One region of the Telluria sp. RT2P19 genome, then DNA from elsewhere that is predicted to be linked to it. Evidence: predicted binding sites of a transcription regulator. Region 1 holds the regulator's gene; each other region holds the start of a gene.
The links. The regulator sigma-54, encoded in region 1, starts transcription at its own class of promoters, with help from an activator protein. The targets are predictions, from matches to a motif close to TGGCANGNAANCTGCTTT.

Region 1 (5,671 bases):
GGTCTTCGGCAGTTGCGACAGATGGGACGAGCCGAGCACCAGCACTTCGGTCGCCCCTCCCGCCGCCGGGCCCTTGAGCCGGCTCGGATCGAAGTCGGGCCGGTGGTCCTGCGCGGCGACGCCGCCGCACAAGGTCATCGAGATCAGCAAGGCACGCAGGCGCATCGGTCTTCCTTTCACATCATGAAGGACTGATGGTCACACCTCATCGATACGGTGTCACGCAAAAATGGATATGCATGGGAGCGTTTATGCGAGATGCCTGAGCGGATGCGCGTGGTCCGGCCATACCGGCGCGAAGAAGCGCGCCACCATCTCGGGCGTGACCTGCTCGAGGGATGGGGGATTCCATTGCGGCGCATTGTCCTTGTCGATCACCAGCGCGCGTACCCCTTCCAGCACTTCGCCATGCTCGAAATTGCGGCGCACCAGCGAGCGCTCCATGCGCAGGCAGTCGGCCACGGACAGTTGGGCGCCGCGCGCCAGCAGCTCGTGGGTCACGCACATCATCAGGGGCGAGCGCTGGCGCATCGCCGCCAGGGCCTTTTGCGCGAACGGCGTCTCGTCGGGTTCGAGCGAAGCCATGATCGCGGCGACCGACGCCGCGCCGAAGTGCGTATCGATCAGTGCACGCCGGGCCTGCAGTTCGCTTTCGCCTGCCGCTTGCGCGAACGGCGCGGCGAAGGCGCGGATCGCGGCGGGCAGTTCGGCGCCGCCCGTCGCCTGGATCAGTGCGTTCAAGGCCGGCAGCTCGGCGCTTGGCACGAACACGTCGGCCAGGCCCACGTACAGCGCGTCGGCGGCGCCGATCGTCAGGCCGGTCAAGCCCAGGTAGTTGCCGAGCTGTCCCGGCGCATGCGACAGGAAATGGCTGCCGCCGACATCCGGGAACAGGCCGATGTTCACTTCGGGCATGGCCATCCTGGTGCGCTCGGTCACGATGCGCAGCCCGCAATCCGGGCCGCCCTGGGCGATGCCCATGCCGCCGCCCATCACGACGCCGTCCATGATGGCGATATAGGGCTTCGGATAGAAATGGATCAGGTGGTTCAGCGCGTATTCTTCGGTGAAGAAATCCTCGAGCAGCGCGCTGCCGCCCATCGGACCCGCATGGCCGACTTCATGGAAGAAGCGGATGTCGCCGCCTGCGCACAAGGCCTTTTCGCTGCTGCTGGTGAGCATGACCGCGTCGACTTGCGGGTTGGCCTGCCAGACAAGCAGGATGTCGGTCAGCGCGCGCACCATCGCGAGCGACAGCGAATTGAGCGCCTTCGGACGGTCGAGGGTGATGATGCCGGTGCGGTTGGCGATGCTGGTCAGGACGTGGTCGGTCATGGCGTGGTCGGTAATGGAGAGAGATGCATTTTACCGAACACGCGACGCGCGTCATACCGGGAAGCCGGATGCAAAAAGGGCGTCCCCTTAGACGCCCTTAGCTAGTGTGAGCCCTGCGCCTGATCAGGCGACAGCGGCGTCTTCGCCGCCGTTTTCCGGCAGGCGTTTGATCGAAGTACGGCTATGGTCCTTCAGTTGCTGCTTGTGTTTCAGGATTTGACGGTCCAGCTTATCCATCAGCGTGTCGATCGCGGCGTACAGGTCTTGCGCGACGCTTGCCACATGCAGGGTCTTGCCCGATACCTGCACGTTGATCTCTGCTTTCTGCCTTTTTTCTTTTTCAGTGAGGTTGTCGACGGCCAGGAAGACGTGGGTGTCGATCACCTGGTCGAAATGGCGAATGATGCGCTCGAGCTTATTCTGAACGTATTCACGGATGGCGGGGGTTACTTCGAGATGATGGCCACTGATTGTGAGGTTCATACACACTCCTTTGAAAATGTTGCACCGTGTGGGCCACAGGACGCGACAAGGCACGATGTCTGTGGACGGCGCAGTTACAAGGACTTGCGGAGGCTTACAGGGGGTATCTTGAGGGCTTCACGGTATTTTGCAACCGTGCGGCGCGCGATGACCATGCCTTGTTCCCCGAGCATCTCCGCGATCTTGCTGTCGGATAAAGGGTTCCTAGGGTCTTCTGCTCCTGTCAATTGTGCGATGAGCGCACGTATTGCCGTCGAGGATGCTTCGCCTCCCGCCTCGGTGGCAACGTGGCTGCCGAAGAAATACTTCAACTCAACCATGCCGTGCGGGGTCAGCATATATTTTTGAGTTGTGACACGAGAAATTGTGCTCTCGTGTAGGCCTAGTGTATCAGCAATCTCACGTAAAACAAGGGGCCGCATGGCAACCGCGCCGTGCGAGAAAAAGTTGCGCTGGCGCTCGACAATCGCCTCCGCCACACGGAGGATGGTGTCGAAACGCTGGCGCATATTCTTGATGAGCCACTTCGCTTCTTGCAGCTGCGCGCCCATCTGCGCCTCGCTCTTGCCCTGTTTGAGCAGGTTCGCGTACAGGCTGTTGACGCGCAGGCGCGGCATCACGTCCGGGTTCAACGTGACAGCCCAGCCGCTCTTGGAACGGCGCACGATCACGTCCGGCACCACGTAGTCGGACAGGTTCGATGCGAAGGCGGCGCCCGGATGCGGATTGCACTGGCGGACCACGGCCTGCACCTCGCGCAGGTCTTCGTCGTCGCAGTCGAGCGCTTTTTTGAGCTTGCTGTATTCGCGCTGGGCGAACCAGCTCAGGTAACCCTCGACGATGGTGAGCGCCATGCGCCGCGTGACCATCGGCACGCCGGGCATGCGCCGGATCTGCAGCGCCAGGCATTCGGCCGCGCTGCGCGCGCCGACGCCCACCGGGTCCATGCTCTGCACCAGCGCCAGCGCGCAGCGCAGCTCGTCGATCTCGATCTCGAGTTCTTCGGGCAGACGGGCGTGGATCTCGTCGAGTGGTTCCTCGAGGTAGCCGTTGTCGTCGAGCGCATCGATCACCAGCTCGGCCAGCGCCCGGTCGCGCGCCGACAAGGTGGCTTCGCGCACCTGTTCCATCAGGTGCTCGCGCAAGGTGATGGCGCAGGCCTCCAGCTGCGGGCGGCCGTCTTCATCCTCGCCGCCACTGCCCGACGATACCGAACCGCCATCGCTCCAGTCGGCGTCGCCACGGTCGCCATCGGCGGCGCCATCGAAGCCTTCGGCCTCGCCTGCCGGCGCTGGCGCCTCCTGTCCCTCGGCCTGCTGGCCGGGCGCGGACGGCGCTTCGCCATTGGCCGGCGCGTTGTTGATGGCGCCATCGGCCAGCAAGCGCACCGAGCGGTCGAGCGGATCGTCGAGCCGTTCCAGCAAGGGGTTATCGCCCAGTATCTGCTCGATCTCCTGGTGCAGTTCGAGTGTCGACAGCTGCAGCAGGCGGATCGATTGCTGCAATTGCGGCGTGAGCGCCAGGTGCTGCGATGTGCGAAGTTGCAGGGACTGTTTCATCTAGGTGTCGCTCACATGCGGAAGTGTTCACCCAGGTACACGCGGCGCACCGACTCGTCGGCGATGATGTCGTCAGGGCGGCCCGATGCCAGCACGGCGCCCTGGTTGATGATGTAGGCGCGGTCGCAGATGCCGAGCGTCTCGCGCACGTTGTGGTCGGTGATCAGGACGCCGATCTTGCGCTCCTTCAGGAAGCGCACGATGCGCTGGATCTCGATCACGGCGATCGGATCGACGCCGGCGAATGGCTCGTCGAGCAGCACGAAGCGCGGATTGGTCGCCAGCGCGCGCGCGATTTCCACGCGGCGGCGCTCGCCGCCCGACAGCGACAAGGCCGGATTTTCGCGCAGCTTCTCGATCTGCAGGTCGGCCAGCAGGGTGTCGAGGCGCGCGTTGATCTGGTCTTTCGACAGCGGCTTGCCGTTGTCCTTCTGCAGTTCGAGCACGGCGCGGATGTTCTCTTCGACCGTCAGCTTGCGAAACACCGACGCCTCTTGCGGCAGGTAGGACAGGCCCAGCACCGCGCGGCGGTGGATCGGCAGGCTCGTGATGTCGGTACCGTTGATGTCGATCGAACCGGCATCCGACGGCACCAGGCCGACGATCATGTAGAACGACGTCGTCTTGCCGGCGCCGTTCGGGCCCAGCAAGCCAACCACTTCACCGCATTCGACCTGCAGCGACACGTCGCGCACCACCAGGCGCTTGCCATAGCTCTTCTGCAGGCCTTTGACGACCAGGGTACTGCAATCGCCCAGCTCCATCGGGGCTGCCGTCATTGGGCGCCTCCGGCCGGGGCGCGCTTGGGCGCCAGGATCAGGGTGCCGCGGCCGCCGCCAACTTTACTTTGGCCGCTGACGTCGTTGCGCACCGTGGCCACTTCCTTGCGGTTGTCGTAGGAGATGTAAGGACCGGTGATCTGGTTGGTCATGCGCGAACCTTCCAGTTCGCGCACGATGGCGTTGGAGAACAGGCGCACCAGTTCCGAACGCTCGTCGTACTCGATGCGTTCGGCCTGGCCCTCGACCCACAGGTCGGGACCGCCGTCGCGCTTCTGGCGGAAGGTGGTGACCTTGCCGCCGGCGGCGGTGAGGGTCACGCTCATATAGCCTTCCGGGCTTTCCTTGACCAGGGCGCGGTCCGACTTGAGCTGCAGGGTGCCGCGGGTCAGGATCACGTTGCCGGTCAGGATACGGGTGCCGGTGACCTCGTCGACGTCGAGCGAATCGTAGTCGATCACTGCCGGCTTGAGCGAATCGGCGCGCTCGGCGGCGGCCGTCAGCGACAGCAGGGAGAGGCAAACGGCAGCTAGGAGTTTTTTCATGGTTGGATGCGGGTCTCGGGTTGGCACGCGGCGCTAAAGGCGGGTCAGCGCTGGCGTGGCGGATAGACGATCTGGCCGCGGCTGGACAGGTGCATCTGCATGGTCGCGTTGTTGGCGACCATGCCGGTGCCCTTGACGCTGGACGCGCCGAGCTGCATGTCGATCGGCAGATCGGTCTTCAGGATTTCTTCGTCGGGCAGCACGGTGAGCGCCTGGGTGCGCACCTGCAGCGACTCGCTCTGCGCCGTCCTGGGCCGCTGCAGGTCGACGTCGCCGACCAGCTCGACGCGGTGCTCCTCGTGGTGGATCTGCGCGTTCCTGGCGACCACCGTCATCGGTGGGCGGCCCGGCTCGACGCCGCGCAGCACCGGAGCCTCGACGTGCGACACGTCGCCATTCGGGATGTGCGCCAGGCGCTTGCCCGACACCAGGTAACTCGGCTGGCCGTTCTCGGTCATGCGCACGAACGAGAAGTTCTCGACGATGTAGTCCGGCTCGTCCGGCGGGCCGCCCAGCTGGGCGTCGATGTCGGACGCCTGCATCAGCTGCAGCAGCCAGAAGCTGCCGAAGGCGAAGAAGGTGCCGATGACGATCATCGCCAGCAGATTCCAGCGATGGGCGGTGCGCTTGTTGACGACGACGGTAGCCATGCTCACGGCCTCAGGCGAAATACGGCGCGAGCGCCTGGTCGTAGGTGCCCTGGGCGCGCATCACGAGGTCGCACACCTCGCGCACGGCGCCACGGCCGCCGCCGTTCTTCGTGACGTAATGCGCGCGATGCTGCACCTCGGGGTGGCCCGAAGGCACGGCGACCGCGAAGCCAACGCGGGCGAACAGCGGCAGGTCGATCACGTCGTCGCCGATATAGCCGCACTGCTCGGCCGTGAAGCCGGTGCTTTCCAACAGCTTGGCGAAGCCGATGCGCTTGTCGTGGATGCCCTGGTGGACATGCGAGATGCCGAGATCGGCC
Region 2 (5,671 bases), on a different contig from region 1:
GAAGATCTTGCCGACCGCCTCGGCCTGCGACTTGGTCAGGGTCATCTGGCCCAGGCAGGCGGCCGTGGTCCATTCCTTCGACAGGCCGGTGGCCTCGGTCACGTCGCGCCATTTGATGCCCTTGCGGACCTTGGCGGACACGATCATCCTGGTGACGTCTTCGCGGCTTGAAATCATTCTCTGCTCCATGGGTGGGTAAGGGGGGACGTTCAGGCCGAAGCCCTGGCGCCGTAGTCGTCGGGCGCGGCCTGCGCCGCGTCGGGTTCCAGGCCGGGATGCACGATGCGTGTCGCCGGCACGTCCGCGATCTCGGCGCCCGACTGCTGCAGCATCTTCGACCGGCGCACCAGGAAATCGACCAGGTGATTGCGGATCTTGTAGAACTGGGGATCGCGGTGGATCGTCGCGCGCGTGCGCTCGGCCGGCAGCGTGTTGACGACGATCTCGGCGATGCGCGCCCGGGGACCGTTGCTCATCAAGAAAATGCGGTCGGCCAGCAGGATCGCTTCGTCGACGTCGTGGGTGATCATGAAGACGGTCTGCCGCGTCGCCGCGCAGATGCCGAGCAGCTCGTCCTGGATCGTGCCGCGGGTAAGCGCGTCGAGCGCGCCGAACGGTTCGTCCAGCAGCAGCATCTTGGGTTCGACCGCGAAGGCGCGCGCGATGCCCACGCGCTGCTTCATGCCGCCCGACAGTTCGGCCGGCTTCTTGCGCGCCGCGCCGCCCAGGCCGACCATCTCGATGAAGCGCGCGCCGTGTTCGCGCACCTTCTCGCGCGGCCAGCCGGGATGGCGCGAGCGCACGGCGAAGCCGATATTGTCTTCCACGCTCAGCCAGGGCAGCAGGGCGTGGCTCTGGAACACCACGCCACGGTCCAGGCCAGGGCCGGTCACTTCGCGGCCGTCCATGATCACGGTGCCGGCGCTGGCTTCTTCGAGGCCGGCGAGCACGTTGAGGATGGTGCTCTTGCCGCAGCCCGAGTGGCCGATGATGCAGATGAACTCTCCGCGCTCGATCGCGAACGTCACCCCCTCGAACACCGGCGCCTGGCCGGCGCGATAGGTCTTGGCCAGGCCGTCGACCTGGACGAAACGGTCATTCGGCATAGGTCACCTTCCCTTGCAGGGCGGCGAACATGAGGTCCAGCGCCATGCCCACGATGCCGATCATGAGCACGGCGAAGATCACGTTCGCCAGCGACAGGTTGTTCCACTCGTTCCACAGGAAGTAGCCGATGCCGTTCCCGCCGATCAGCATTTCGGCGGCCACGATCACGAGCCAGGCGATCCCCATCGAGATGCGCATGCCGGTGATGATGGTCGGCGCCGCCGCCGGCAGGATCACCAGGAAAGCCTTGCGCAGCGGCGACACTTCGAGCGTGCGCGCGACATTGAGCCAGTCCTTGCGCACGCCGGCCACGCCGAACGCGGTGTTGATCAGCATGGGCCAGATCGAGCAGATGAAGATCACGAAGATCCCCGAGATCGATGAATCCTTGATCGTGTACAGGGCGATCGGCATCCAGGCCAGCGGCGAGATCGGCTTGAGCACCTGGATGAAAGGATCGATCGCGCGGTACAGCAGGGGCGACATGCCGATCGCGAAACCCAGCGGGATCGCCACCAGCATCGCCAGCAGGTAGCCCAGGCCGACGCGCACCAGCGAATGCCCCAGCTGGATGCCGATGCCGCGGTCGTTCGGGCCGCGATCATAGAACGGATCGGCCAGGTGGCCTACCGCCACCAGCGCGAACCCGGCCGGCGTCGGGAAGCCCCCGCCGGCGGCCGGCGCCGGAGCCGCGCCGGCCGCCGGCGCTTGTCCCATCAGGGCCGCGTACTCGGCTTGCTCGGCGCTCATGGCGGCCACCGGCGCCGCGGCGCGCGGCGCGGTGGCGATATGCCAGACCCCGAGCAGGACCAGCAGCAGCGCCAGCGACAGCAGCGCCGCCTTCAACCTGAGTTGCTTGTGCATGGGCTTTTCCTGTCAGGCGCGCTTGATGGCGAAGCTGTCCAGGTAGGCCTGCGGCCTGGCCGGATCGTAGGTCTTGCCCATGATCGTGAACGGGCGGTAGCCGCTGGCGGCGGCGGCAGGCGCCTGCATGCCGAGGGCCGCCATCTGCTTGCGCGCATCGGTGAGCAGGAAGACCTGTTCGGCCAGCGCCTTGTAGTTGACGTCGCCCTTCAGGTAGCCCCAGCGCTTCATCTGCGTCAGCATCCAGGTCGCCATCGAATACCACGGCAAGGCGTCGAAGTCGGCGCGGTCCGGTTCGTTGCGCACCTTGCCCAGGCCATCGGCGAAGCGGCCCGAGAGCGCCTGCAGCACGACGGTCTCGGGCTGGTTCAGGTACGCGGGTTTGCAGATGGCCTTGGCGATCTCGGCCCGGTTCTCGTGCTTGTGCGCCATCGCGGTGGCGTTCAGGATGGCACGGTACAGCGCGGCGAAGGTGTTCGGGTTCTGGTCGATGAAGGCTTGCGAGGCGCCGAAGGCGCAGCAGGGATGGCCGTTCCAGATGTCCTTGGTCAGGATGTGGATGAAGCCGACCTGGTCGAACACGGCGCGCTGGTTGAACGGATCGGGACCGAGGAAGCCGTCGATATTCCCGGCGCGCAGGTTGGCGACCATCTCGGGTGGCGGCGTCACGCGCAGCTGCACGTCGCGGTCGGGGTCGAGCCCGTGCTCGGCCAGGTAGTAGCGCAGCAGGAAGTTGTGGACCGAGTACTCGAACGGAATCGCGAACTTGAAGCCCTTCCAGTTGCGCGGGTCGCGATTGTCCTTGTGCTTGAGCGCGAGCGTGATCGCCTGCCCGTTGATGTTCTGGATGGTGGCGACGCGCATCGGCTGCGGCGTGCCGCCCTGGCCGGCCGACATCGCCAGCGGCATCGGCGCGAGGAAGTGCGACGCATCGAGTTCGCGGTTGATCATCTGGTCGCGCACCAGCGCCCAGCCGGCGGTCTTGCTGAGGGTGACGTTCAGCCCCTGCGCCTTGTACATGCCCATCGGGTCGGCCATGATCAGGGGCGTGGCGCAGTTGATCGGAATGAAGCCGATCTTGAGGTCCTTCTTCTCGAGCGCGCCGGCTTTTTCCTGTGCATTGGCCTGCAGGCTGGCCAGCGGCAGCACCGCGCCGACCGCCGCCATCAGCGTCGGCGCGCCCACGGCCTTGATCAGGTTGCGGCGCGTCACTTCATGGGGGAACAAGGCGCGTACCGCAGCGGCCTCGATGAAGTCGCCCGACAGCGCTTCGGCGTCACCCGCGCGCCGCAGCCGCGCGGCTTGCGCCTGGCGCTCGTGCTCGGCCTGGGAGCCATGCCTGCCGCAGGCGCAACCACTCAGGCTGGACTCGGTCGAATAGGGGCGGTACAGATTCTCATCTTTCATTGGCGAAGATCCCTGGTAGTGGTGATGACGCAAAAAATGAAACGGCGCGACCGGCGTTGACCTGCCCATACTTTGTCACCAGCAAGACCTGTGCCATATGGCATCGGGTAGGGACATCACCTCCTTCCCAGAGCGAAAACGACGCTTTGGGTCGCGCCCGGGTATCGTGCAGGAACCGTGACGGCGCTCGCCATCGGCAGGCGCCGGAGCACCTATTGCGCGCATCTGCCCGCTCGTGGTGCGTGATGGGTTTACATCCTTACCGCGCAGCGGCTACAATCGACCTTATTGATGTTAGCGTTAACATGGACGACATGACGACAGAAGCGCGAGACGACGACAAGGGAACCGCCTGGGTAGTGATGGGCGTGAGCGGTTGCGGCAAGAGCAGCATCGGCGCGGCGCTGGCCACCAGGCTCGGTGCGCCCTTCATCGAGGGGGATGCCTTCCATTCCGAGGCGAATGTGGCCAAGATGTCGGCCGGCGTCGCGCTGACCGACGACGACCGCCGCGACTGGCTCCTGAGCCTGCGCGACAAGCTTGCCGCGCGCGAGGGCGGGGCGGTGCTGTCGTGCTCCTCGCTCAAGCGTACCTATCGCGACCTGCTGCGCAGCGCCGGCGGCGACGTGCGCTTCGCCCACCTGGCGGGCGAGCGCGGCCTGCTGCTGGAGCGCGTGAGCAACCGCCCCGGTCACTACATGCCGCCGTCGCTGCTCGACAGCCAGCTGAGCACGCTCGAACCCCTGCAGCCGGACGAAGCCGGCATTACCCTGGATATCCGCGACCTCCCGGAACAGCTGGTCGGGCAGATTCTTGCCAGCGTCCGGGGCTGAGGGCCTCGGCAATGGCGCCAGGAGTGGGGAAGCCCTCCTGGCGTCCGGCCATCAGGGAACCGTCACCTCGAGCTTGTAGCTGCGACCCGCTTCGACCTTGTCGATGCGCGCCGCAGGCAGGGCGACGCCGTCGCAGATCACCTCGACCTGTCGCACCGCGCCCCGTTTGATCTCGACCTCGAAAGTCGCACCACGGAAGCGCCGCGTGACCGACATCCCATCCCACCCCGACGGCAGTTGCGGCGCTACCGTCAAGCCCTGCATATCGCCCTTCAAGCCGCACAGCCCCTCGATCAGGCAGCGATAGACCCAGGCCACGGTGCCTGTGTTGAACAGCTGGCTCGAACGCCCGGCGGTGCGCGGATACTCCTTGTACGCGCCGCGGTAGTAATTGGGAATGAACACCGGCAGCTGGCCGCGCTGCAGGTAGTCGTCCTGGCCCGGGCCGGGGATCATCTTGCGCAGCGCATCGAAGGCGCGGTCGGCCTCGCCGATCGTGTACAGGCTGTAGATGTAGAACACCGAGGCGTGGTTGTACACCGCGCCGTTCTCGGCCGAACCGGGATGCTTTTGCGTGACGCGGCCGACGTCTTCGCGCATGGCGCTGTAGGGCGGCGCGAACATCTGCACCCCGTACGGCGTGCGCAGCTGCTCGTCGATCTCGCCGAGCATCCTGGCGCGCTGTTCGGCGCTGGCCGCGCCGGACAGGAAGGCCCAGCTCTGGGGATTGAGGTAGATGCGGCCCTCGGTATCGCTGGCCACGCCGAACTTGACGTCGTCGTCGGTGATGCCGCGCGCGAACCAGGCGCCGTCCCACAGGTGGGTGTTGGCGGCGCCATTCATCTCGCCGGCGCCGGCGCGGTAGTGCGCCTCGCGGGCAGCGTCGCCACGCGCCGCGCACACGTCGGCCCACAGGTTCAGCGCATAGGCCGCCGCCACCGTCAGCCAGCCCGAGACGCCGCGGCCCTTGTAGCCGACCATATTCATCGGATCGCACCAGTCGCCCTGCTCGATGTACGAGAGGCCGCGCGCATCGCGCCGCTGCAGCAGCCAGTCCATTGCCAGCGAGATGCGCTCGAACGCGCTTTTCACCTGGCCGTCGTGCGTCGTGACCGGCGCGTCGAGGATGGCGGCGTCGCCCGTTTCATCGAGGTAGGCGCGCAGGCATACCGGCAGCCAGACGCAGTGGTCGGTGTGCGGGATCTGGTTGATGTACTTGAGTTCAGCGCCTTCGAACAGCAGGATCCCGTCGGGCATCGCGCCATTGGCCTCCTGCTGGCTCAGCGAGTGCAGGAAGGCGGCGCGCGCCGCCGCCGGCTTGACGAAGGCCATGCCCATATTGTCCTGCAGGTAGTTGCGGGTCTGCGGGTCGGTGCTCAGGCGGTTGACGTCGCCGTGGTAATAGACCTGGCGCGCCAGCCAGGTGTTGACGAAGTTATCGAGTTCGCGGTCCGGTGTCG
Region 3 (5,671 bases), on a different contig from region 1:
GCTACGGCAATAGCCGTGTGGTGGCCGAGCTGCAAAGCCATGGTGTGACCGGCGATGCGCTGGTCGAGATCAAGGCGGGACTGTCCGACAGCGAGACCGCGCGCGCCATCGAAGTCTGGCAGCGCAAGTTCGGCACCGTCGCCACCGATGCGGCGATGCGGGCCAAGCAAATGCGTTTCTTATTGCAGCGTGGCTTTTCCCAGCGCGCGGCCAAGGTGGCCATGCAGGGCAGCCCAGCGGACGATGAATTCGATGCCGACTGATGGCTGTCGATCTGTCCATATGACTACGCCAGGCGCCAGCGTGGAGCGTCATCCCCGATATGCCTAGGGCATATTCCTCAACGGGCGATGGCGCTGCACGCTGGCGCTTTTTTGTTTTCTGCTCATTCTTGGTAGTCGATTGATCCTGGTCAAACGACATATCTTTCATTCACGCTGTGAATGGCGTATTTTATCTCGCTAAAGACAGGTGAATAATATCAACGGCAAACGTGCCGTCATGTTTCCTGCAAGTGCGTTCAACTCCCCGTAGTTTCCCATAGTGACCTTTCTTTCCCATGCGCCGCTGTGGACGCTGTGCTAAACTTTGCGGGTTTAAGCAGCGCCGCATGAGCGGTTGTTGTCGCAGAAGCTGCGGCAACGTGCACGTAGCACACCGGCTGCATCACTAACCGCCGTCTCGACGGCACTGGTATTTATGCCTTTGTCACCTCCCGTATCGCGCTCGCTCCGGCATACGCGCGCCATCACAGTCGAAGCGTTCGCGCGCGACGATGGCTTGTGGGACCTGGACGCCAATATCCGCGATGTGAAGACGCGTACTGTCGCGCTCGCTTCCGGCGAACGGCCCGGCGGCACGCCGGTGCACGACCTCAAGCTGCGCGTGACCATCGACCGCGAGCTCAACATCGTCGAAGCCGAAGCCGCATCCGACGCCGTCCCGTATCCGGGCTATTGCGATACCATCGGCCCTGCCTACAAGAAGTTGATCGGGCTCTCGCTCGTGAACCATTTCCGGTTGCATCTGAAAGACCGCCTATCCGGCGTGCTCGGCTGCACCCACCTGACCGAATTGGCACAGGTACTGCCGACCGCAGCCCTGCAAGCCTTTGCTGACGACAATGTCGATGCCCCAGGTGGGCTCGGCGGCTCGTCAACCGACCGTCCATTTGAGCTCGACCGTTGCCATGCCCTGCGCAGCGACGGCCCTGCCGTGGCCAAATACTACCCACGCTGGTCGATCAAGGCCGTCTCGGGTTAGCGTTCGTCGTTTTTATTTTGTAGTTCAACCGTATTTCTAATTCAGTAATAGAAGAAGGGAAGCCAGCATGAAGATCCATGAGTACCAGGGCAAAGAGATCCTCCGAAAATTCGGAGTGACTGTTCCGCGCGGCATTCCGTGCATGTCGGTCGAAGACGCTGTCAAAGCCGCTGAAGAGCTGGGCGGTCCGGTCTGGGTCGTCAAGGCACAGATCCACGCTGGTGGCCGTGGCAAGGGCGGTGGCGTCAAGGTCGCGAAGTCGATCGAGCAAGTCAAGGAATACTCCGAGCAGATCATGGGCATGCAACTGGTGACCCACCAGACCAGCCCTGAAGGCCAGAAAGTGCGTCGCCTGATGATCGAAGAAGGCGCCGACATCAAGCAGGAACTGTACGTTTCGCTGGTCACCGACCGCGTCACCCAGAAGGTCGTGCTGATGGCCTCGTCGGAAGGCGGCATGGACATCGAAGAAGTCGCCCACAGCAACCCGGAAAAAATCCACAACGTCGTGATCGACCCGGCCGTCGGCCTGACCGACGCCGACGCCGATGCCGTCGCCGCCAAGATCGGCGTGCCGGAAGGCTCGATCGCCGACGCGCGCGCCAACCTGCAAGGCCTGTACAAAGCCTACTGGGATACCGACGCATCGCTGGCCGAAATCAACCCGCTGATCGTTACCGGCAGCGGCAAGATCATCGCCCTGGACGCGAAATTCAACTTCGACGCCAACGCGCTGTTCCGTCATCCAGAGATCGTCGCCTACCGCGACCTGGACGAAGAAGATCCAGCCGAAGTCGAAGCATCGAAGTTCGACCTGGCCTACATTTCGCTCGACGGCAACATCGGCTGCCTGGTCAACGGCGCCGGCCTGGCCATGGCCACCATGGACACCATCAAGCTGTTCGGCGGCGAGCCGGCCAACTTCCTGGACGTGGGCGGTGGCGCCACGGCCGAGAAAGTGACCGAAGCCTTCAAGATCATGCTGAAGAACCCGGAACTGAAGGCCATCCTGGTCAACATCTTCGGCGGCATCATGCGTTGCGACGTCATCGCCGAAGGCGTGATCACCGCATCGAAAGCCGTGTCGCTGCAAGTGCCGCTGGTCGTGCGCATGAAGGGCACCAACGAAGACCTGGGCAAGAAGATGCTGGCTGACTCGGGTCTGCCGATCATCGCCGCCGATACGATGGAAGACGCAGCGAAATCGGTCGTTGCCGCCGCCGCTGGTAAAGCCTAATTCGCTAAGGAAATAAAAATGTCGATTCTGATCAATAAAGACACCAAAGTCATCACCCAGGGCATCACCGGCAAGACCGGCCAATTCCACACCCGTATGTGCCGCGACTACGCGAACGGCAAGGAAGCCTTCGTCGCAGGCGTGAACCCGAAGAAAGCCGGTGAAGATTTCGAAGGCATCCCGATCTACGCAACCGTCAAGGAAGCTGCCTCGGAAACCGGCGCCACCGTGTCGGTCATCTACGTCCCACCAGCAGGCGCAGCCGCCGCAATCTGGGAAGCCGTCGAAGCCGAGCTGGACCTGGCAATCTGCATCACCGAAGGCATCCCTGTCCGCGACATGATGGAAATCAAGGATCGCATGGCCAAAGCCGGTTCCAAGACCCTGCTGCTGGGCCCGAACTGCCCAGGCCTGATCACCCCTGACGAAATCAAGATCGGCATCATGCCGGGCCACATCCACAAGAAGGGCCGTATCGGCGTCGTGTCGCGTTCGGGCACCCTGACCTATGAAGCAGTCGGCCAGCTGACCGCACTGGGCCTGGGCCAATCGTCGGCAGTCGGCATCGGCGGCGACCCGATCAACGGCCTGAAGCACATCGACGTGATGCGCATGTTCAACGACGATCCTGATACCGACGCGGTCATCATGATCGGCGAAATCGGTGGTCCTGACGAAGCGAACGCTGCTCACTGGATCAAGGACAACATGAAGAAGCCAGTGGTCGGCTTCATCGCTGGCGTCACCGCGCCTCCAGGCAAGCGCATGGGCCACGCCGGCGCGCTGATTTCGGGCGGCGCCGACACCGCGCAAGCCAAGCTGGAAATCATGGAAGCCTGCGGCATCACCGTCACCAAGAACCCATCGGAAATGGCGCGTCTGCTGAAGGCGATGCTGTAATTCTGACGATCTCTTGATCGGTAACAAAACGGGGAGCTTCGGCTCCCCGTTTTGTTTGGGGTTCCATTTTTTGTCGCCAATAATCGTTAGCTGACAAAAATTGCTCCAAGGCACTGACAAAATTTGTCAGTAGAGACGCCAATTTTTGTCGTGGCACAGGGTTTTATTATCTCAATATTAATAAAATCGACCGTTTTCTGCTGTTTTCGGGCTGGCACAGCGCTTGCATATAGGAAAGCGTAGCAGCAGAGCAGCACAAGACACGTAGTCCCAACTTTCGACATACCACCCTGGAGAGAAAAATGAACTTCAAGCAAATGCCAAGCAAGAAAGCCGAAGGCGGCTTTACCCTGATCGAACTGATGATCGTCGTTGCCATCATCGGTATCCTGGCAGCTGTTGCGATTCCACAGTACAGCAACTACACTGCACGTGCTAAAGCATCGAATGCGCTAAGCGTCGTCAATCCGTACAAAACTGCAGTAGCAATGTGCGTGCAAGAAAATGGCGCAGCCACAAGCTGCAACTCGACGACCAGCCCGGGCGCTTTCCCAGAGTTCGCAGAAACCGCTGAAGTCGACAATGTGACCGTGACCAATGCCGGCGTGATCACGATGACCCTCAAGAATATCGGTGACGGTACCGCAGAAAAAGATGTTATCTTCAAACCAGTCGTGACCGCTAGCGCTGTTGCATGGAACGTGACCACGACCGTGACGAACAACGCAGTTAAGGAATCTCTCCTTAAGAACAGCGTTGAACTCCCAGCAGGCGGCGGCACCGGTGGTGGCGAAGGCGAAGGCGAAGGCGAAGACGGCCCAGGCTAATCTTCACCCCCAACAAAAAGCCCGCTTCACAGCGGGCTTTTTGCTTTCCAGCTTACTTCACAGCAGGCTGCGTCTTCAAATACTGATCCAGCCACCCCACCACGGTGTGATGCCACTGCAGCGAGTTCGCTGGCTTGAGCACCCAGTGGTTTTCATCCGGGAACACCAGCAGCTTGCTGTCGACACCCATGCGCTGCAGCGCGGTGAACGTCCCCAGCGCCTGCGCCGTCGGGATCCTGAAATCGAGGTCGCCCTGGATCACCAGCATCGGCGTCTTCCACTTGTTTACGTGATGAACCGGGTTGAAGCGCTCGTGATTCTCCGGCACCTTGAAGTAAGGGCCGCCGCTTTCCCAATCCGTGAACCACTGCTCCTCGGTCGAGTACGCCATGCCGCGGGTATCGAACACGCCGTCATGGTTGACGATGCACTTGAACTCATCCGACCAGTTACCCGCGATCCAGTTCATCATGTAGCCGCCGTACGACGCCCCCAGCGCGCAGTCGCGTGAACGGTCGAGCCAAGGGAATTTCTGCACCGCCGCGTCGTAGCCCTTCTGCAGGTCGACCAGCGGCTTGCCGCCCCAGTCGTTGCTGATCGCATCGGTGAACTTCTGGCCGTAGCCGGTCGAGCCGTGGAAGTCGATGAACACGGCCGCATACCCCGCACCCGCGTACACCTGCGGATTCCAGCGATAGCTCCAGCTGTTGCCGAAGCTGCCCTGCGGGCCGCCGTGGACGATGAAGGCAACCGCGTACTTCTGGCCCGGCTGGGCGTTCCACGGCTTCATCACATACCCGTGGACGGTCTCGCCATTGGCCCCGGCAAACGAGAACTGCTCGGATTCACCGAAGCGCACATCCTTCAAGCGCTCGGTGTTCAGGTCGGTCAGCTGCTTCGGCTTGCCGCCCAGCTTCATCGAGAACAGTTGCGCGCCCGACTGCAGGTTGGCGTGGGTATAGACCAGGGTGTCGCGCCGCAGGTCGTAGGCGCCCACCGCGCCCTTGTCGGTCAGCGGCGTCACCTTGCCGCTGGCGACGTCGATCGAGAACAGGCGGTGCTGGCCGATGTCTTCGGCATCGACGATCAGCGCCTTGCCATCCGCACGCCACATCAGGTTGCCGGCCGAACGGTCCCAGTCGGCCGCGAGCTTGCGTTTCTGGCCAGTGGCCACGTCCATCAGCATGACCTGGTAGCGGTCGGCCTCGAAGCCGGGACGCGCCATCGCCAGGTAGGCCAGCGTGCGGCCGTCCGGCGAAAAGGTGCCCTTGGTATCCCAGGCCGGATTGTCCTGGGTCAGGTTGCGCGGCGCGGCGCCGCCGGCGGCAGGGACGCTGTACAGGTCGAAGTTGGTCGACCAGGCCTCGGTCTTGCCGGCGATGCGGCTTGAAAACACGATGGTCTTGCCGTCCGGGCTGAAACGGTACTCTTCCCGGTCGCCGAA
Region 4 (5,671 bases), on a different contig from region 1:
TGGTGATCGAGGACAGGTTGTCCGGATCGCGGACCATGAAATCGATCACGTCCTTCTGCGTGAGCGCCGGATACTTGGCCTCGAACTGCGATTCCAGCTCGGACACGGCCAGCATGCTGCGCCAGCCCTGCTGCTCGGCTTGCGCCGACTGCGGCATCAGCGAATACTGGACCCGGACATCGAGCATGCGGGCCGTGTTTTCGGCCCGCTCGGTATAACGGGCCATCCAGAACAAATGATCTGCGGTGCGGCTCAACATGCTAGTTCTCCAGTATCCAGGTGTCTTTGGTGCCGCCGCCCTGCGACGAATTGACTACCAGCGAGCCCTCCTGCAGCGCCACCCGGGTCAGGCCTCCCGGCACCATCGACACGGTCTTGCCCGACAAGACGAAGGGCCGCAGGTCGATGTGGCGCGGCGCGATGCCCGCTTCGACATAGGTGGGGCAAGCCGACAGCGCAAGCGTGGGCTGGGCGATATAGCCGTCGGGATTGGCCAGCAGGCGCGCGCGGAAGGCCTCGATCTCGGCGTGGGTCGAGGCCGGCCCGACCAGCATGCCGTAGCCGCCGGCGCCGTGCACTTCCTTGACCACCAGTTCGGGCAGCCTGGACAGGGTGTAGGCGAGATCTTCTTTCTTCCTGCACTGGTAGGTCGGCACGTTGTTGAGGATCGGCTGTTCGCCCAGGTAGAACTCGATCATGTCCGGGACATACGGATAAATCGACTTGTCGTCGGCCACCCCGGTGCCGATGGCGTTGGCCAGGCCGACCCGGCCGGCACGCACCGCGTCGAGCAGGCCCGGCACGCCCAGGGTGGACTCGGCGCGGAAGGCGCGTGGGTCGAGGTAGTCGTCGTCGATGCGGCGATAGATGACGTCGACCTGCTTCGGCCCGCGCGTGGTGCGCATGTACACAGTGTCGTCGCTCACATACAGGTCTTGCCCCTGCACCAGCGCCACGCCCATCTGCTGGGCCAGGAAGGCATGCTCGAAATAGGCCGAGTTGTGCATGCCGGGCGTGAGCACGACCACGGTCGGGTCGCCCGGACTGTGCGGCGCCACGGTGCGCAGGTTGTCGAGCAGCAGGTCGGGATAGTGCTCGACCGGCGCCACGCGGTTGCTCGCGAACAGCGCCGGGAACAGCCGCATCATCATCTTGCGGTTTTCCAGCATGTACGACACGCCCGAAGGCACCCGCAGATTGTCTTCCAGGACGTAGAACTCGCCCTCGCCGGCGCGCACGATGTCGACCCCGGCGATATGGGCGTAGATATCGGAAGGCATCTTGACGCCCTGCATGGCGGGCCGGTACTGGGCGTTGTCCAGGATCTGTTCGGCCGGGATGATGCCCGCCTTCAGGATGTTCTGCTCATGGTAGACATCGTGCAGGAAGCGGTTCAGTGCCGTCACCCGCTGCACCAGGCCGGCCTGCAGCCGGGCCCATTCGGCGGCGTCGATCACGCGCGGGATGATGTCGAACGGGATCAGGCGTTCCTTGCCGGCGTTGTCGCCATAGACCGCGAAGGTGATTCCCACGCGCTGGAAAGTCAGTTCGGCTTCGGCCCGCTTTTGCGCGATCAGGTGCGGCGGCTGCAGGGCAAGCCACCGGGCAAATGCGTCGTAGTGAGGGCGTGCAGTTGCCGCAGCGGAATACATTTCATCATAAAAATTCGGCATCGGATCCTCCAGTGACATAAGTGCAATCAAGAAACGTGCCAGCTGGGGCGATGCCGCACGATCGCATTATATTGCGGGTACGAATCATGCTTAAATACTGTTGAAACAGGCACCCGCCGATCAGACTGGTATCGTTGGTGATCTTCCCTATAAAGGCACTTTTGCATGGCTATCCGTATCGCGCTGCACCACAAGACCAGTTACCGCTATGACCGGCAAGTCGCCCTGTCGCCGCATGAAGTGCGCCTGCGTCCGGCGCCGCATGCGCGCACGCCGATCCTGTCGTATTCGCTGTCGGTGCTACCGCAAGCGCATTTCATCAATTGGCAGCAAGACCCGTACGGCAACTACATCGGCCGCTTCGTCTTCCCGGAAAAAACGGATACGCTCGAGTTCACGGTCGACCTGGTCGCCGACATGACCGTCATCAATCCCTTCGATTTTTTCATCGAAAGCTATGCCGCAAACTTCCCTTTCGCCTATCCGGAGCAACTGAAGGCGGAGCTGAGCGCCTACGCCCAGGCCGAGCCGCCGGGTCCCCGCCTGCTGGCCTGGGTGGACGCGGCGCGGCGCGAGCTGCTGGCGCAGCCGATGAACACCAACGACTTCCTGGTGGCCATCAACCAGCGCCTGCAGCGCGATATCGCCTATCTGTTGCGGATGGAACCCGGCGTGCAGACGCCCGAAGACACGCTGGAAAAGTGTTCCGGCTCGTGCCGCGACACTGGCTGGCTGCTGGTGCAGATCCTGCGCGAGATGGGGCTGGCGGCGCGTTTCGTCTCGGGCTACCTGATCCAGCTGCGGGCCGACCAGGAAGCGCTCGACGGTCCGAGCGGTCCCCTGGAGGACTTCACCGACCTGCACGCCTGGACCGAGGTATATATCCCCGGCGCCGGCTGGATCGGGCTCGATCCGACGTCGGGCATGCTGGCGGGCGAAGGCCATATTCCGCTCGCCTGTACCGCACTGCCGTCGTCGGCGGCGCCGGTGACGGGGTTCAGCGACAAGGCCGAGGTCACCTTCGTCCACGAGATGACGATCACCCGCATCCATGAAGATCCGCGCGTGACCAAGCCGTATAGCGAGGCCGACTGGCAGGCCATCGACCGCCTGGGCCAGCAGGTCGATGCCGATCTGCTGGCCCAGGACGTGCGCCTGACCCAGGGGGGCGAGCCCACCTTCGTCTCGATCGACGACATGGATGGTCCCGAATGGAATACCCTGGCGCACGGCGACAAGAAGCGCGAACTGGCCGGCAACCTGCTGCACCGTTTGAAAAACCACTTCGCGCCGGGCGGCATGCTGCACTACGGCCAGGGCAAATGGTATCCGGGCGAGCCCCTGCCGCGCTGGGCGCTCAACATCTTCTGGCGCGTCGATGGCCAGCCGATCTGGCTCGATCCGTCCCTGTTCTCGGACGAGCATGTCGACGATGGCTATGGCGGCGAGGAAGCCGGCCGCTTCATCGCCGAGCTGGTCAAGTCGCTCGGCCTGCCGGCGGGCAGCGCCATCCCGGCCTATGAAGACGTGCTGCTGCAGGCCCAGCGCGAGCAGGCGCTGCCGCGCAACCTCGACCCCTTGCGGGCCGACCTGAACGCGCCGGAGGAACGGCGCCGGCTGGCGCGCCTGCTCGAGCGCGGCCTGGGCCAAGTGGCCGGCTACGTGCTGCCGCTGCAGGCCAGGGACTACGACCCCGCGGTCATGCTCGGCAGCAGCTGGCGTACCTCGCCCTGGCCGCTGCGGCGCGAAAACCTGTACCTGCTCGAGGGCGACTCGCCGATCGGCCTGCGCCTGCCGCTGGCCACGTTGCCGTGGGTGCTGCCCGAGGAGCGCGATCCCGGCTTCGATGTCGATCCGTTCGCGCCGCGCGCAGCCCTGCCGGCGGCGAAAAAGGACCGGCGCCCGGTGCTGGGCCTGGCCGCCGGCAAGTCGGCGGACAAGACCGCCAGGACAGGCAAGCCGGCCACGCCCGCCGCGCCACCCGAGCCGGCGGCGCGCGACGTGATCCATACCGCGCTGTGCGTCGAAGTGCGGGGCGGGCGCCTGTACGTGTTCATGCCGCCGCAAAAACGCATCGAGGATTACCTGGCGCTGGTCGGCGCGATCGAGACCACCGCCGCCAAGCTCAAGATGAAGCTGCGGATCGAGGGCTATGCGCCGCCGCGCGACCCGCGCATCAAGCTGCTCAGCGTCACGCCCGACCCGGGCGTCATCGAAGTCAATATCCATCCGGCCGCCTCGTGGAGCGAGCTGGTGCACAACGTGACGACCCTCTACCAGGAAGCACGCCTGACGCGCCTGGGCACCGAGAAATTCATGCACGATGGCCGCCACACCGGTACCGGCGGCGGCAACCACGCCACCCTCGGTGGGGCCAGCGTCGACGACAGCCCGATGCTGCGCCGTCCCGACCTGCTCAAGAGCCTGATCATCTACTGGCAGATCCATCCGGCCTTGTCTTACCTGTTCTCGGGCACCTTCATCGGGCCGACCAGCCAGGCGCCGCGGGTCGACGAGGCGCGCGACGACAATCTGTACGAGCTGGCGATCGCATTCCAGCAAATGGACCAGGTGCTGCCGACCCTGCATCCGGGCGACAAGCCGTGGATGGTCGACCGCCTGCTGCGCAACCTGCTGGTCGACCTGACCGGCAATACGCACCGCGCCGAGTTCTCGATCGACAAGCTGTATTCGCCGGACGGCCCGACCGGCCGCCTGGGCCTGGTGGAATTCCGCGCCTTCGAAATGCCGCCGCACGAGCGTATGAGCCTGCTGCAAATGCTGTTGTTGCGGGCCCTGGTCGCGCAGTTCTGGCGCGCGCCCTGCCAGGCCAGGCTGGTGCACTGGGGCACGGCCCTGCACGACCGCTGGATGCTGCCCCACTTCGTCGCCCAGGATATCCGCGACGTCGCACGCGACCTGCGCGCGGCCGGCTACGCCTTCGAAGACCACTGGTTCGAGCCGTTCGTCGAGTTCCGCTTCCCGCGCTTCGGCACCGTCACCTACGAAGGCGTGGAAATGGAGCTGCGCCAGGCGATCGAGCCGTGGAACGTGCTGGGCGAGGAAGTCTCCGCCGGCGGTACCGCGCGCTACGTCGATTCGTCGGTCGAACGCATGCAGCTGCTGGTGCGCGGGCTGACCGATGGCCGCCACGTGGTGGCCTGCAACGGCCGCATGCTGCCGCTGCATCCGACCGGCGTGCCGGGCGAGTATGTGGCAGGTGTGCGCTTCCGTGCCTGGAACCCCTGGTCGGCCCTGCATCCGAGCATCAAGGTGCAGGCGCCGCTCGTGTTCGACCTGGTCGACACCTGGAACGGACGCGCGATCGGCGGCTGCACCTACCACGTGGTGCACCCCGGCGGACGCAATGAAACGGGTTCGCCGGTCAATGCGAATGCCGCCGAGGCGCGCCGCTTCGCGCGCTTCTGGCCGCATGGCCACACCCCGGGTCCGATGACGGTGCACAAGGAGCCACTCAATCCGAGTTTCCCTATGACACTAGATTTACGCTGGCAGGCAAGCTAACCTATCGTTTTGCATCACCAGTCATCAGCAGCGCCTCATGCCGAATCAACTACTTGCCCACTACCTGGCCGCGCCGGACAGTTTCGACGAAATGCTCGACGCGGCCAAGGCGCCGCGCGCGCACTGGCGTGCGCTGCTGGACAGCCTGGCGCACGAGGCGCCCGCCATGATGCGCCAGCGCCAGGACATGGTGCAGCGCCAGGTGCGCGAGAACGGCGTGAGCTACAACGTGGCCGCCGACGTCCACGGCCGGCAACGGCCGTGGGACCTGAACGTGCTGCCGCTGATCCTGCCGTACGGGGAATGGAGCGGCATCGAGGCGGCCGTGATCCAGCGCGCCACTCTGCTCAACAAGATCCTCGGCGACGTCTACGGCAGGCAGGAGATGCTGAGCGAAGGCCTGCTGCCGCCGGCGCTGATCCACGGCCACGCCGGCTTCCTGCGTCCCTGCCACGGCATGCGCCATCACGACG

Region 2: the regulator sigma-54 is predicted to act here: its motif matches at 3,457-3,474, upstream of AC56KW_RS21525 (CmpA/NrtA family ABC transporter substrate-binding protein).
Region 3: the regulator sigma-54 is predicted to act here: its motif matches at 3,613-3,630, upstream of AC56KW_RS03510 (pilin).
Region 4: the regulator sigma-54 is predicted to act here: its motif matches at 1,749-1,766, upstream of AC56KW_RS20665 (transglutaminase family protein).

The regions. Positions count from the first base shown of each region.
Region 1 is NZ_JCASIL010000020.1:17,857-23,527, forward strand. It holds gene AC56KW_RS20990 (DUF5694 domain-containing protein) at 1-165, opposite strand, end outside; gene AC56KW_RS20995 (enoyl-CoA hydratase/isomerase family protein) at 250-1,335, opposite strand; gene hpf (ribosome hibernation-promoting factor, HPF/YfiA family) at 1,459-1,818, opposite strand; gene AC56KW_RS21005 (RNA polymerase factor sigma-54) at 1,893-3,377, opposite strand; gene lptB (LPS export ABC transporter ATP-binding protein) at 3,389-4,141, opposite strand; gene lptA (lipopolysaccharide transport periplasmic protein LptA) at 4,153-4,701, opposite strand; gene lptC (LPS export ABC transporter periplasmic protein LptC) at 4,746-5,351, opposite strand; gene AC56KW_RS21025 (KdsC family phosphatase) at 5,362-5,671, opposite strand, start outside.
Region 2 is NZ_JCASIL010000021.1:2,545-8,215, reverse strand. It holds gene cynS (cyanase) at 1-177, opposite strand, end outside; gene AC56KW_RS21535 (ABC transporter ATP-binding protein) at 210-1,106, opposite strand; gene ntrB (nitrate ABC transporter permease) at 1,096-1,971, opposite strand; gene AC56KW_RS21525 (CmpA/NrtA family ABC transporter substrate-binding protein) at 1,984-3,378, opposite strand; gene AC56KW_RS21520 (gluconokinase) at 3,693-4,211, shown strand; gene AC56KW_RS21515 (GH36-type glycosyl hydrolase domain-containing protein) at 4,263-5,671, opposite strand, start outside.
Region 3 is NZ_JCASIL010000002.1:303,822-309,492, reverse strand. It holds gene recX (recombination regulator RecX) at 1-263, shown strand, start outside; gene AC56KW_RS03525 (DUF2889 domain-containing protein) at 700-1,263, shown strand; gene sucC (ADP-forming succinate--CoA ligase subunit beta) at 1,331-2,500, shown strand; gene sucD (succinate--CoA ligase subunit alpha) at 2,519-3,400, shown strand; gene AC56KW_RS03510 (pilin) at 3,703-4,227, shown strand; gene AC56KW_RS03505 (S9 family peptidase) at 4,280-5,671, opposite strand, start outside.
Region 4 is NZ_JCASIL010000019.1:50,370-56,040, forward strand. It holds gene AC56KW_RS20655 (alpha-E domain-containing protein) at 1-259, opposite strand, end outside; gene AC56KW_RS20660 (circularly permuted type 2 ATP-grasp protein) at 261-1,673, opposite strand; gene AC56KW_RS20665 (transglutaminase family protein) at 1,839-5,198, shown strand; gene AC56KW_RS20670 (circularly permuted type 2 ATP-grasp protein) at 5,236-5,671, shown strand, end outside.